Regions from separate parts of the Negadavirga shengliensis genome, predicted to be linked through region 2. Evidence: riboswitches for the same ligand, from Rfam matches in the RefSeq annotation. Region 2 holds a riboswitch; each other region holds the start of a gene.
What was found. Region 2 has a riboswitch for S-adenosylmethionine ahead of ACFPFU_RS09265 (O-acetylhomoserine aminocarboxypropyltransferase/cysteine synthase family protein). Riboswitches for the same ligand answer to the same signal wherever they lie in the genome.
Positions count from the first base shown of each region.

Region 1: linked by a shared signal. The riboswitch ahead of ACFPFU_RS04815 (trans-sulfuration enzyme family protein) and the one ahead of ACFPFU_RS09265 (O-acetylhomoserine aminocarboxypropyltransferase/cysteine synthase family protein) in region 2 are both predicted to bind S-adenosylmethionine.
Region 3: linked by a shared signal. The riboswitch ahead of ACFPFU_RS11820 (homocysteine S-methyltransferase family protein) and the one ahead of ACFPFU_RS09265 (O-acetylhomoserine aminocarboxypropyltransferase/cysteine synthase family protein) in region 2 are both predicted to bind S-adenosylmethionine.

Region 1 is NZ_JBHSJJ010000002.1:466,983-470,243, reverse strand. It holds gene ACFPFU_RS04820 (serpin family protein) at 1-405, opposite strand, end outside; gene ACFPFU_RS04815 (trans-sulfuration enzyme family protein) at 768-1,943, opposite strand; SAM riboswitch class I at 2,072-2,174, opposite strand; gene ACFPFU_RS04810 (SGNH/GDSL hydrolase family protein) at 2,272-2,919, opposite strand; gene ACFPFU_RS04805 (DUF4407 domain-containing protein) at 3,225-3,261, shown strand, end outside.
Region 2 is NZ_JBHSJJ010000004.1:372,253-375,513, forward strand. It holds gene ACFPFU_RS09260 (homoserine O-acetyltransferase family protein) at 1-19, opposite strand, end outside; gene ACFPFU_RS09265 (O-acetylhomoserine aminocarboxypropyltransferase/cysteine synthase family protein) at 25-1,332, opposite strand; SAM riboswitch class I at 1,549-1,658, opposite strand; gene ACFPFU_RS09270 (acyloxyacyl hydrolase) at 1,780-2,841, shown strand; gene ACFPFU_RS09275 (DUF305 domain-containing protein) at 3,017-3,261, shown strand, end outside.
Region 3 is NZ_JBHSJJ010000006.1:24,063-27,323, reverse strand. It holds gene metH (methionine synthase) at 1-503, opposite strand, end outside; gene ACFPFU_RS11820 (homocysteine S-methyltransferase family protein) at 505-1,551, opposite strand; SAM riboswitch class I at 1,621-1,721, opposite strand; gene ACFPFU_RS11815 (hypothetical protein) at 2,045-3,261, opposite strand, start outside.

The sequences.
Region 1 (3,261 bases), on a different contig from region 2:
TTTGTACCAGATGGCATTGGCAATAGACATTTTAACTTTAGGATCGAGATCCATGAGGAACTGGGTGAGCTCTTTGGCCGCCTTGTTGGCCTCCTCCAGCCCCATCCCCTCATATCGCAGTATCCGTACAAATTCTTCCAGCACTTCCCCCTCATTGCCATTCATGGTCATGGAAAGGGCTTGATGTATACTGTAGGGGCTAAAAAATTGATTGACTGCCTCCGTTTTTTGGAGCTGGTGAAAAAGGTCCAGTGCAAATTTGGAGCTGCTGAATACCATTTCCTTTTCATAGCCCTGTAAGGTCCTGATATTGGGGGTAAGGGCCTCTTCTGCAGATCCGCCCCAGTCGCAGGCAGCGAGATGGAGAACAGCGAAAAGTGATAAAAGTGCATACGGGTTTCTCATAGTCGGGATTATTTTTAGCGGCTTTAAAATAGTAGACGGTAGGTTTGCCCATAACGCTACACCTTACCGAAAAAAATACAAACAAAATAGAGCGGTCAGCGGAAAGGACCGTATGGGGCTTGGACCCAAGTGTTTTTCATTAACCCGGTCTTGGATGGCCGCACCATGATCCTGTTTCCAACTTTTCGGTCGGCCCCAAGTGCAACCGGATGTAACGGTAACTCCTTAAATGGTCGGGCTCTCCGATTATTTTAAGGGAAATTGAGATAAAAATGAATAAGCTTAGTTTTAAGGGAGATAATTTTATAACAAGATCCTGTTAATAAAGCCTTGTTGAATGCCGTGTGATGGCGCACTTTAGATCACCTGGATAGCACCAGTGCCTTCTCAATATCGCCAATGATGTCATCCACATGCTCAAGACCCACAGAAAGCCTCACCAAGCCGTTGTGTATCCCGACCCTTTCTCTTTCTTCCTCGGTCAGCTTGCTGTGGGTGGTGGAGGCAGGGTGGGTGATGATGCTTCGGCTGTCACCCAGGTTGGCGGTGACGGTGATCATCTGTAACTGGTCAATGAACTTTTGGGCACGGTTCAAGCCTCCTTTCAAGGTCAGTGTGATAATGCCCCCACCGTGCCGCATTTGCTTTTTGGCAAGATCATACTGGGGGTGGGAGGGGAGAAAGGGGTATTTCACCGTTTCTATATCCTGGCTATGTTGGAAGTATTCAGCTATTTTCAAAGCATTTTCACAGTGCCTGTCCATCCTTACGGCCAAGGTCTCCATGCTCTTGGCAAGTACCCATGCATTGAAGGGGGATAAAGACGGCCCCGTATGTCTCATGAAAAATTGTACGTCGTCTATCAATTCCTTTTTACCCAAAATCAAGCCACCCAGCACCCTGCCCTGCCCGTCTATGTATTTGGTGGCGCTGTGGGTAACGATATGCGCTCCCCATTTGGCAGGCTGTTGCAGATAAGGTGTGGCAAAACAGTTATCCACCACCAGGATAAGGTTATGGGCATTGGCAAAGTCGGCAATATATCCCAGATCAATGATTTCCAGTCCCGGATTGGAAGGGGTTTCGATGAAAATCATCTTGGTATTCGGCCTAACCAGTTTGTCCCAGTTGGCGATATCCACAATATCGCCGTAGGTATGGTCAATACCCCATTTTGGAAAAACCCTGGTCAGCAACTGATGGGTGGATCCGAACAGGGACCGGGAAGCCAAAATATGGTCACCTTGGCTGAGCAATGCAGCCATGCTGCCAAACATGGCGGCCATTCCGGAGGCGGTGGAGACGCCGGTTTCCGTACCCTCTGCCGCACAGACTTTGGAGATCAGGTCACTGGTATTGGGATTGGCATAACGGGAATAGATGTTGCCGGGAATTTCGTCCGCAAACATTTGCCTGGCCTGTTCGGCAGAATCAAATACAAAACTGGAACTCAGGTATATGGGAGCGGAATGCTCTCTCTGGTCGGAAGCCGAATCGGCGATCCTGATAGCTTGTGTTTCAAAATTCTTATAAGACATCAGTAAAATGTTTTCTTAAGGATAGGATACAATTATTTGTCCCAAATAATAAATAAAAGGGCAAGGCAGAATGGTTGGAATGTGGGGGTTCGAAAAAAGAAAAGAGAATGTATGCTGTCATAATTTCTAATTTATAGGTCCCTTTATTGGGCAGGTTTTGGCACCTTTCCTTTGTCCGGAAGGTTGCCAGAGGGTCCAAGAGCCTGTTCTCTCGCCTCTTCTTTATAAATCAGTTGCCTGAAATGTGAATGCAAAGTAAATGCAGCCAAAACTGAATTCCAAATGTAATGAGGGATTTTGCCAAAATAAAAGCATTTCCCCTTCAAGACTACAAAAACTCCTGTATTACCTCTTTCCAGATATCATACCCCTTTCTGTTCATATGCAGGTTATCTTCCAGAAAAATATCCGTAAACGGTTTATTGTCTTCGTCCAGCATTTTTGTCCAAACGTCAGCATAGGAGACGTTTTCCTTTACCACACTGTAGGTTTTCATCTCCTGGTTCAGGGCGACGTATTGTTCTGCCAATTCCCAACGGGCGATACTGGGCTTGGCGCTGATCAGGATGATCTGGGAATCAGGCAGTTTTAGTTGGATTTGGGTTACAATGAGATTGAGGGTTTCGATGATTTTTTGGGCGTCCTTTCCGGCCGCAATATCATTGTCACCTTCATAGATAAATACCTTTTTGGGTTGGTAGTCTAAAATCAACTCGTCAATATAATAAAGCAAATCACTGGCGTGTGACCCGCCAAAACCTGCATTGACTATTTGGTGATCAGGAAAATCCTCGGGAAGGTCACGCCACATCCTGACGCTGGAGCTTCCGGTAAACAATATTGCCCCCGCGTGCTCGTCGTGGGGAAAATCGGTGTTGATCTCCTGCACCTGTTTTTCGAACCTCTCAGGGTCCTGGGCCAAAACGGCAAATTGGCAGATAATTAAGATCAAAATCAGCGAGGCAGGCTTTTTCATAAAGTTTTGTTTTTTTAGCGGTACCGAAATTAGGGGTTTTGTTTCAATATTGAAAACCCCGCCTGTCAAAAAGGGTGCCGTGTTGTACTGATTACGAACACCCGGGTGTTGATAAATGTACACGTGGTGTTGGCGTTTTCATCAGGCGTCAACTTTGTTATGGAAGGTTGGCGGTAGTTTTATTGTTGTTTTTCAGGAAGTTATCGGATATCCGTACAAGGAAGTTGCTTTTTTATCGTTACTTCTAAAGTTTAGCGTGACCTTTGTGAAACACATCATGCAGGATATATAAATTGTTTAACCCCATGCGATCTGTCCAAAATTTTCTCTGGTTTTGTGCCG
Region 2 (3,261 bases):
ACGGAGATTGAAGGTTCATATTTATTATTTGATTTTGTCAAAAGCAGCACTGAGGTCCGCTTTTATATCTTCTATATGCTCTATTCCCGAGGAAATCCGCAACTGCGTTGGCGTAACCCCCGCAGCCAACTGTTCTTCATCAGATAATTGCTGGTGGGTGGTGGCTGATGGCTGGATGATCAGTGTTTTGGCATCGCCCACATTGGCCAGGTGTGAAATCAGCTGCAGATTGTTGATGAATGCAGAAGCGGTCTCCTTTTCTCCCTCCAGTTCAAAGCTCAACACACCTCCGTAGCCATTTGGAAGGTATTTTTTTGCGGTTTGATGATATGGGCTTGAAGGCAGTCCCGGATAGCTTACTTTTCTGACTTGAGGGTGGTTCTCCAACCATTTTGCCAGTTCCAGGGCATTGTCTGCCGTTCGCTGAACTCTTAAAGAAAGTGTTTCCAATCCTTGCAACAACAGAAATGCATTAAAAGGACTCATGGCGGGTCCGAAATCCCGGAGTCCTTCTACTCTGGTCCGGATGGCAAATGCAATGTTGGGCAGGCCCAGCGGGTTGTTGTCTCCAAATGTTTCCCAAAAATTAAGACCATGGTAACCTTCAGAAGGCTCAGAAAATTGAGGAAACTTCCCATTGCCCCAGTTATAGTTGCCACCGTCTACAATGATACCACCAATGGAATTGCCATGTCCCCCGATCCATTTTGTAGCCGAAGAAACCACAATGTTGGCGCCGTGTTTGATGGGTTGGCATAAAAAGCCACCGGCGCCAAATGTGTTGTCAACCACCAACGGTATATCATATTTTTTTGCCAGATTGGCTACCTCTGCAAAATCAGGCACGTTGAATTCAGGGTTACCGATGGTTTCTACATAGATAGCCTTGGTTTTATCGTTGATTTCCGCCTCAAGATCCGCTGCTTTATCCGTTTTCGCAAACCTCGCCTCGATACCGATACGTTTGAAAGATACTTTGAACTGATTGTAAGTGCCTCCATATAAAAACGGGGAGGTAACGAAGTTGTCTCCCACAGTCAGAAAATTGTTAAGGGCCAAAAACTGTGCGGATTGGCCGGAAGCAGTGGCCACCGCCGCTACACCACCTTCCAATGCCGCCATCCTTTTTTCAAAAACATCTGTCGTAGGATTCATGATCCTGGTGTAGATGTTGCCGAATTCTTTCAAAGCGAAAAGATTTGCGCCATGTTCCGCTGAATTAAAAACATAGGAAGTGGTCTGGTAGATTGGAACCGCCCTGGCGTTGGTAGCTGAGTCTGCTTCCTGACCCGCATGGATCTGTAAAGTTTCGAAACGATAATTTTGAGACATGTTGTGTTTTGTTTTGAGGTTTATTAATTAGAACAGTTGTTTTCCATTGAAAAATATTTCCGCAGCAACCGACGGCCATATGTTTTTTGCAGTGTTTCAAAAACACATACAGCCATCAAAATGACAGATTCTAGGAATGAGGCAGGAAATATTCCTGTAACAGGAAGGTACGTTTTGTAGGGAAATTTGCTTGTGATATGAAACCATGCTCTTCAGAATTTATATATCCAAATGGCCTTAATGCCCCTTGGCAGGAATTGGCACCTTGGATTTTCCAGGTTGCCAGAGGATCACTGAGCCTGTCTCTAACCTCTTCTTTATAAATCCAAATACTTTAAAAAGTAAAAGGATGCTGCAAAATAAGCGCTCTTTCGCCTTATTTGCAATAATTTGCCACCAAAATTTTTAATTTTGAAACAAATATCCACGATTTCAGTGTGATAGGGTATGTATGAATTGAAAATCTCTTTTTTCTCATTGCTCCTGATTTTATATTTGGGAACACATGCTACTGCCCAGAAGGTCTCCAGGTGGACAGGGGAACTGCAAAAAGGCATTATCGTTGCCCATGCCACAGATCTGATTCCAGTGGCCGATTCCCAGCCCTTTGGCTTTCGTGCGGGCTTTGATGTATTGCAGAAAAGCAGGGATGCATGGCATGCATGTCATTGCCATCATTTTCTCGGAATAGATTTTTCATACCATAATTTCAATAACCGCGAAATCCTGGGAAGCGCTTTGTCCTTGTCGGGGGCATTCGAACCCGTTATATGGCATAATAAGAACTGGCTGCTGTCTGTAAGGTCCGGTATGGGTATCAGCTATATTACCAGAGTTTACGATGAAGAATTTAACCCGGATAATAATTTTTTCAGCAGCCCCATAAGTTTTCTGTTGTTTATTTCTCCGAAAATCAGTTACAAATTATCAGAACGCTGGATGAGTAGCCTTACGCTTCATTACAACCATATTTCCAATGGCGGTCAGAGGCAACCCAACAGAGGCATGAATTTTCCCACCTTAGGCATAGGGATATCCTATTTGGTACGGGATCTGGACTTGCCGGACCATGAGGCCGAAAAAGCAAGTAAAAAAGTAGCTTGGCATGCGGATTTTTTTGGTACGATGAGAGATGATCCCGTCAATCCGGGAAGGAAGCCTTCTTTTGGTGTATCTGCAGGAAGCATTTACCGGATAGGCAGGGTGAATGGATTAGGGGCGGGAGCGGAAATCAATTGGGACCTCGCAGCCAATGAAATCTCAGGAAGCGGCAACGCGGCTATCCTGGGTACCTATTTTTCCCACCATTTTCTCTTCGGCAGGTTTGATTTCAGTCAACGCATGACATGGTATATCCAAAAACCGGTTGGTTATCAGCCTGATAGGACTTTCTTTCAAAGGTATATTTTAAGTTATGAAATTTTTAAAGGGGTGCGTGTAGGAGTGGGTTTGAAAACACATGGCCACGTAGCGGAGAATATCGATTTCCGTATAGGATGGCGGAAATAGGGAGTGGTTTGTTCCGGGTTTCCCCGTTGCTATTATTTCAGTAAAACGCTGATTGAAAAGCTTGCTCTGGCGTGGAAGAGGCATACTTTTTGCGTCTTAAACCTGCATGAATAAAACCCATATTTCCTTACCTCAAATAGATATTTGGATTTCGATAAAACTAAAGCCATAGCAAATGAAAAACACCAACTATCAGAAGTTTTTAATCATGCTTACGGCATCTTTTATGATAATGTATGCTGTGATGTATTTGAATGTTGACACAGTTGATCATGTATATCTGAGCACGACGAGGTTATACATGACTTCCCTGATGGTGGCCCCCATGTCCTTAATCATGTTGACGGTAATGAAAGGGATGTATCAGAATAGAAAGCTTAACTTGCTTATTGTCGGGGCAAGTATTACCGTATTTGTTAT
Region 3 (3,261 bases), on a different contig from region 2:
ATGCGCCTTTCATAAGTGTCTGCCTGGCCTTTTTCATCAAAAGCCATCACCACGACTGCGGCGCCAAAGCGTTTAACGGTCTTCGCCTGTTGGATAAATTCTTCCTCTCCGTTTTTGAGACTGATCGAGTTGACAATGCCTTTTCCCTGTACGCATTTCAGGCCTGCCAATATGATGTTCCATTTAGAACTGTCTATCATCACGGGGATTCTACTGATTTCGGGCTCGGAAGCGATAAGGTTCAGAAATTTCACCATAGCTGCCTCCCCATCCAACATGGCCTCATCCATACACACGTCCAAAATTTGGGCACCGCCTCTTACCTGGTCCAAAGCCACTTCCAGGGCCTGGTCATAGTCTCCGTTCAGGATAAGCCTGGCAAATTTTTTCGATCCGGTCACATTGGTCCTTTCCCCTATGTTCACAAAATTGATCTCAGGGGTAAAAACCAAAGGTTCCAAGCCGGAAAGCCGCAATACGTTGTTGTTTGGGTAACTACTCATTCTACTGTATTTCAGTAAGCGAAGGATTTAATTTTCTTGGGGAATATTCGGCCGCCAGAGCGGCAATTTCCCTGATGTGATCGGGTGTGGTACCGCAACAGCCTCCCAGGATATTCACCCAACCTTCTTTGATAAATTCTTTGACCTGGTCTTTCATTTCTCCCGGTCCCTGGTCATATTTGCCAAATTCATTAGGTAATCCGGCGTTCGGATAGACGCTTACATAATAAGGCGCCCTCTCCGCCAATACTTTGAGATAAGGCCTGAGTTCCTTAGCCCCTAATGCACAATTGAGCCCTATACTTAACAAAGGAACATGGGACAACGAAATCAAAAAAGCCTCCGTGGTCTGGCCGGACAGGGTTCTGCCCGAAGCGTCTGTAATGGTTCCGGAAACCATAATAGGAATACCTCCTTCAAGGGGATCAAGCGGTATGCCTCTTTTTTCATATACTTCCTGTATGGCATACAATGCAGCTTTGGCATTCAAGGTGTCAAACACTGTTTCCACCAGTAATATATCCACGCCCCCGTCCAGTAATCCTTCTACCTGTTCCTGATAGGCTGCAGACAGTTGATCAAAAGTGACCGCGCGGTAACCGGGGTCATTCACATCAGGAGAAATGGATGCCGTCCTGTTGGTGGGGCCTATGGCACCGGCCACAAAGCGGGGTTTTTCAGGGTTTTTATCTGCATATTCCTCCGCCACTTCCCGGGCTATCTTTGCAGATTCATAATTGAGTTTATAGGCGAGGTCTCCTAGGCCATAATCCTCCTGAGCGATGGAAGTGCTGCTGAAAGTGTTTGTTTCCACTATATCCGCGCCCGCGTCAAAATATGCCCTATGGATATCTTTTATGATTTCCGGGCGGCTGAGTGAAAGGAGATCATTATTCCCCTTCAGGGATTTTTTGATCTGGTATAGTTCTTCTGTACGAAAATCTTCTTCCTTAAGGGCATGACGCTGTATCATGGTACCCATGGCACCATCCAAAATCAAAATTCTTTTTTTAATTTCCTTAAGCAATAAATCGGTTCTGTTCGGCATACTGTTGTCATTTAAAAAGCCTATGCGAGTATGAACCGGGAAGAAAAATAGAATATCTATATCTTATGCGGCTCATCTTTATCCGGCATTTCCGGAACGGGAATTAGCACCTTGTTAATCAGGTTGCTAAGACATCATAGGGCCCTTCCCTCCGTCTTTCTCGATAAGCGATCTCAAAATTAACATCATTTTGTGGAAAAAATACTCCATATAAAAAAAACTTTAAATTTTTTTCGTTTTATACGGATCATTTTATCGAAATGCGAATTTTAATCTGTGAGGAGAAGGGACGTCAGCTGCACCTGGGTTTTTGAAACGGCAGCATTTTGTGGGTTAATAAAACAACATCACTTTTTCTGTTTCTCGGCGTCGGCACCAAAAAATACTATCCTCGAATACAGGGTTTTTGTTCTGGTAATGGATCAATGGTTCATGTAAAAACGGTTTCGGCCACAGCCAGCTTGAGGATATCCCCCACCGAAAATCATCCCCTTCAGGGCCGGATGCCGAGCCCGAACTGCAAATAGGGACCGGACATATAATTGGCCATGGTAAGGCCTCCCAGCCTGTATCGGCTTAATGGAAGTTCATAACCGAAATGGGCTGAATAAACCAGGTTAAACATTTTTGTGTTCAAAGGCATGGCATAAGCCAGGTAAATTTCAGGTTTGGCCATTATACCCCGATTGGACAGATAGCCATCAAAATCCGGCTCCTCAAAAAGCAGGGGAAAGTCAGGTTTCACCTTGTGTTCCAATGTATACCTGATATTTCCATATCCTAAGCCCCCCAGGCCGCCCAGCTCGACGTTTTTCCTTTTAAACAACAGGTAGCCGTAATTAAAGTACAGTCTTAAACTATTAAGGGTTTGGTCGTATTGCTCATTGGCAGGTCCCGTATTGGCAATATTGAACACATCAACACCATACATCCTTCTTCTGTTTTCACCGATAACTTTGATACCCAAGTTGCCGGGAATCCTGGATAAAGGCTGCATACCATTGGCTTCCAACAGTTCGTTGAACCGGGTAGGTGTTCTGAAGTTCATGCCATAGAAAAAATGAACCCCCAAAGCCGCATCGGGAAAAAAAAGACTCCGGTCAGGCATGGATATTCCGGCTCCCATCCTGAAAAAGGCGCCACTTTGTAAATTGTCAAAATTAATTCCGTTTATACTCCAGGAATCCTCGAAGGGGCTGAAAGCATAACCGAATTTTGCCATGAGTTCCAAGGTCTCCTCCATGCCTGGCAAGTCAAAGTCATACCCTAACTGGAAACCTATCTCGGTAAGAAACCCGCCCATTTTATGGGTTCCTTTCTGGATGTCTTTTTTTCTCAACACAAACCCTTGAGACGGATTTTGCAGGAAGGGTCCCAGTTCGTCTATCCTACGTTCATCTTTCAGCATTTGAAAGTTCAAATAACCGCCCCCCATGGACATGTAGTGGACGAGGTGAAACCTGCCTTCCTCCGTGAGCGAATAGCCGATGTTCATATAGAACCTGGTCGTCCTGTGATCTATCTCATATTCTCTGAAAAGGGATTTAGGTCCGTTGTTGTGGTACAGTTCAAAACCCAATATAAAATCATTAAACCTATATTGATAGCCCATCCCGGTAGAACTGTAACCGCTTCTGAGCGGCGAGACACCTTTGTTCTGAAGCATTTCATTGAATTCCCGTACATTGGCGCCCGAAGAACCCGCTATAA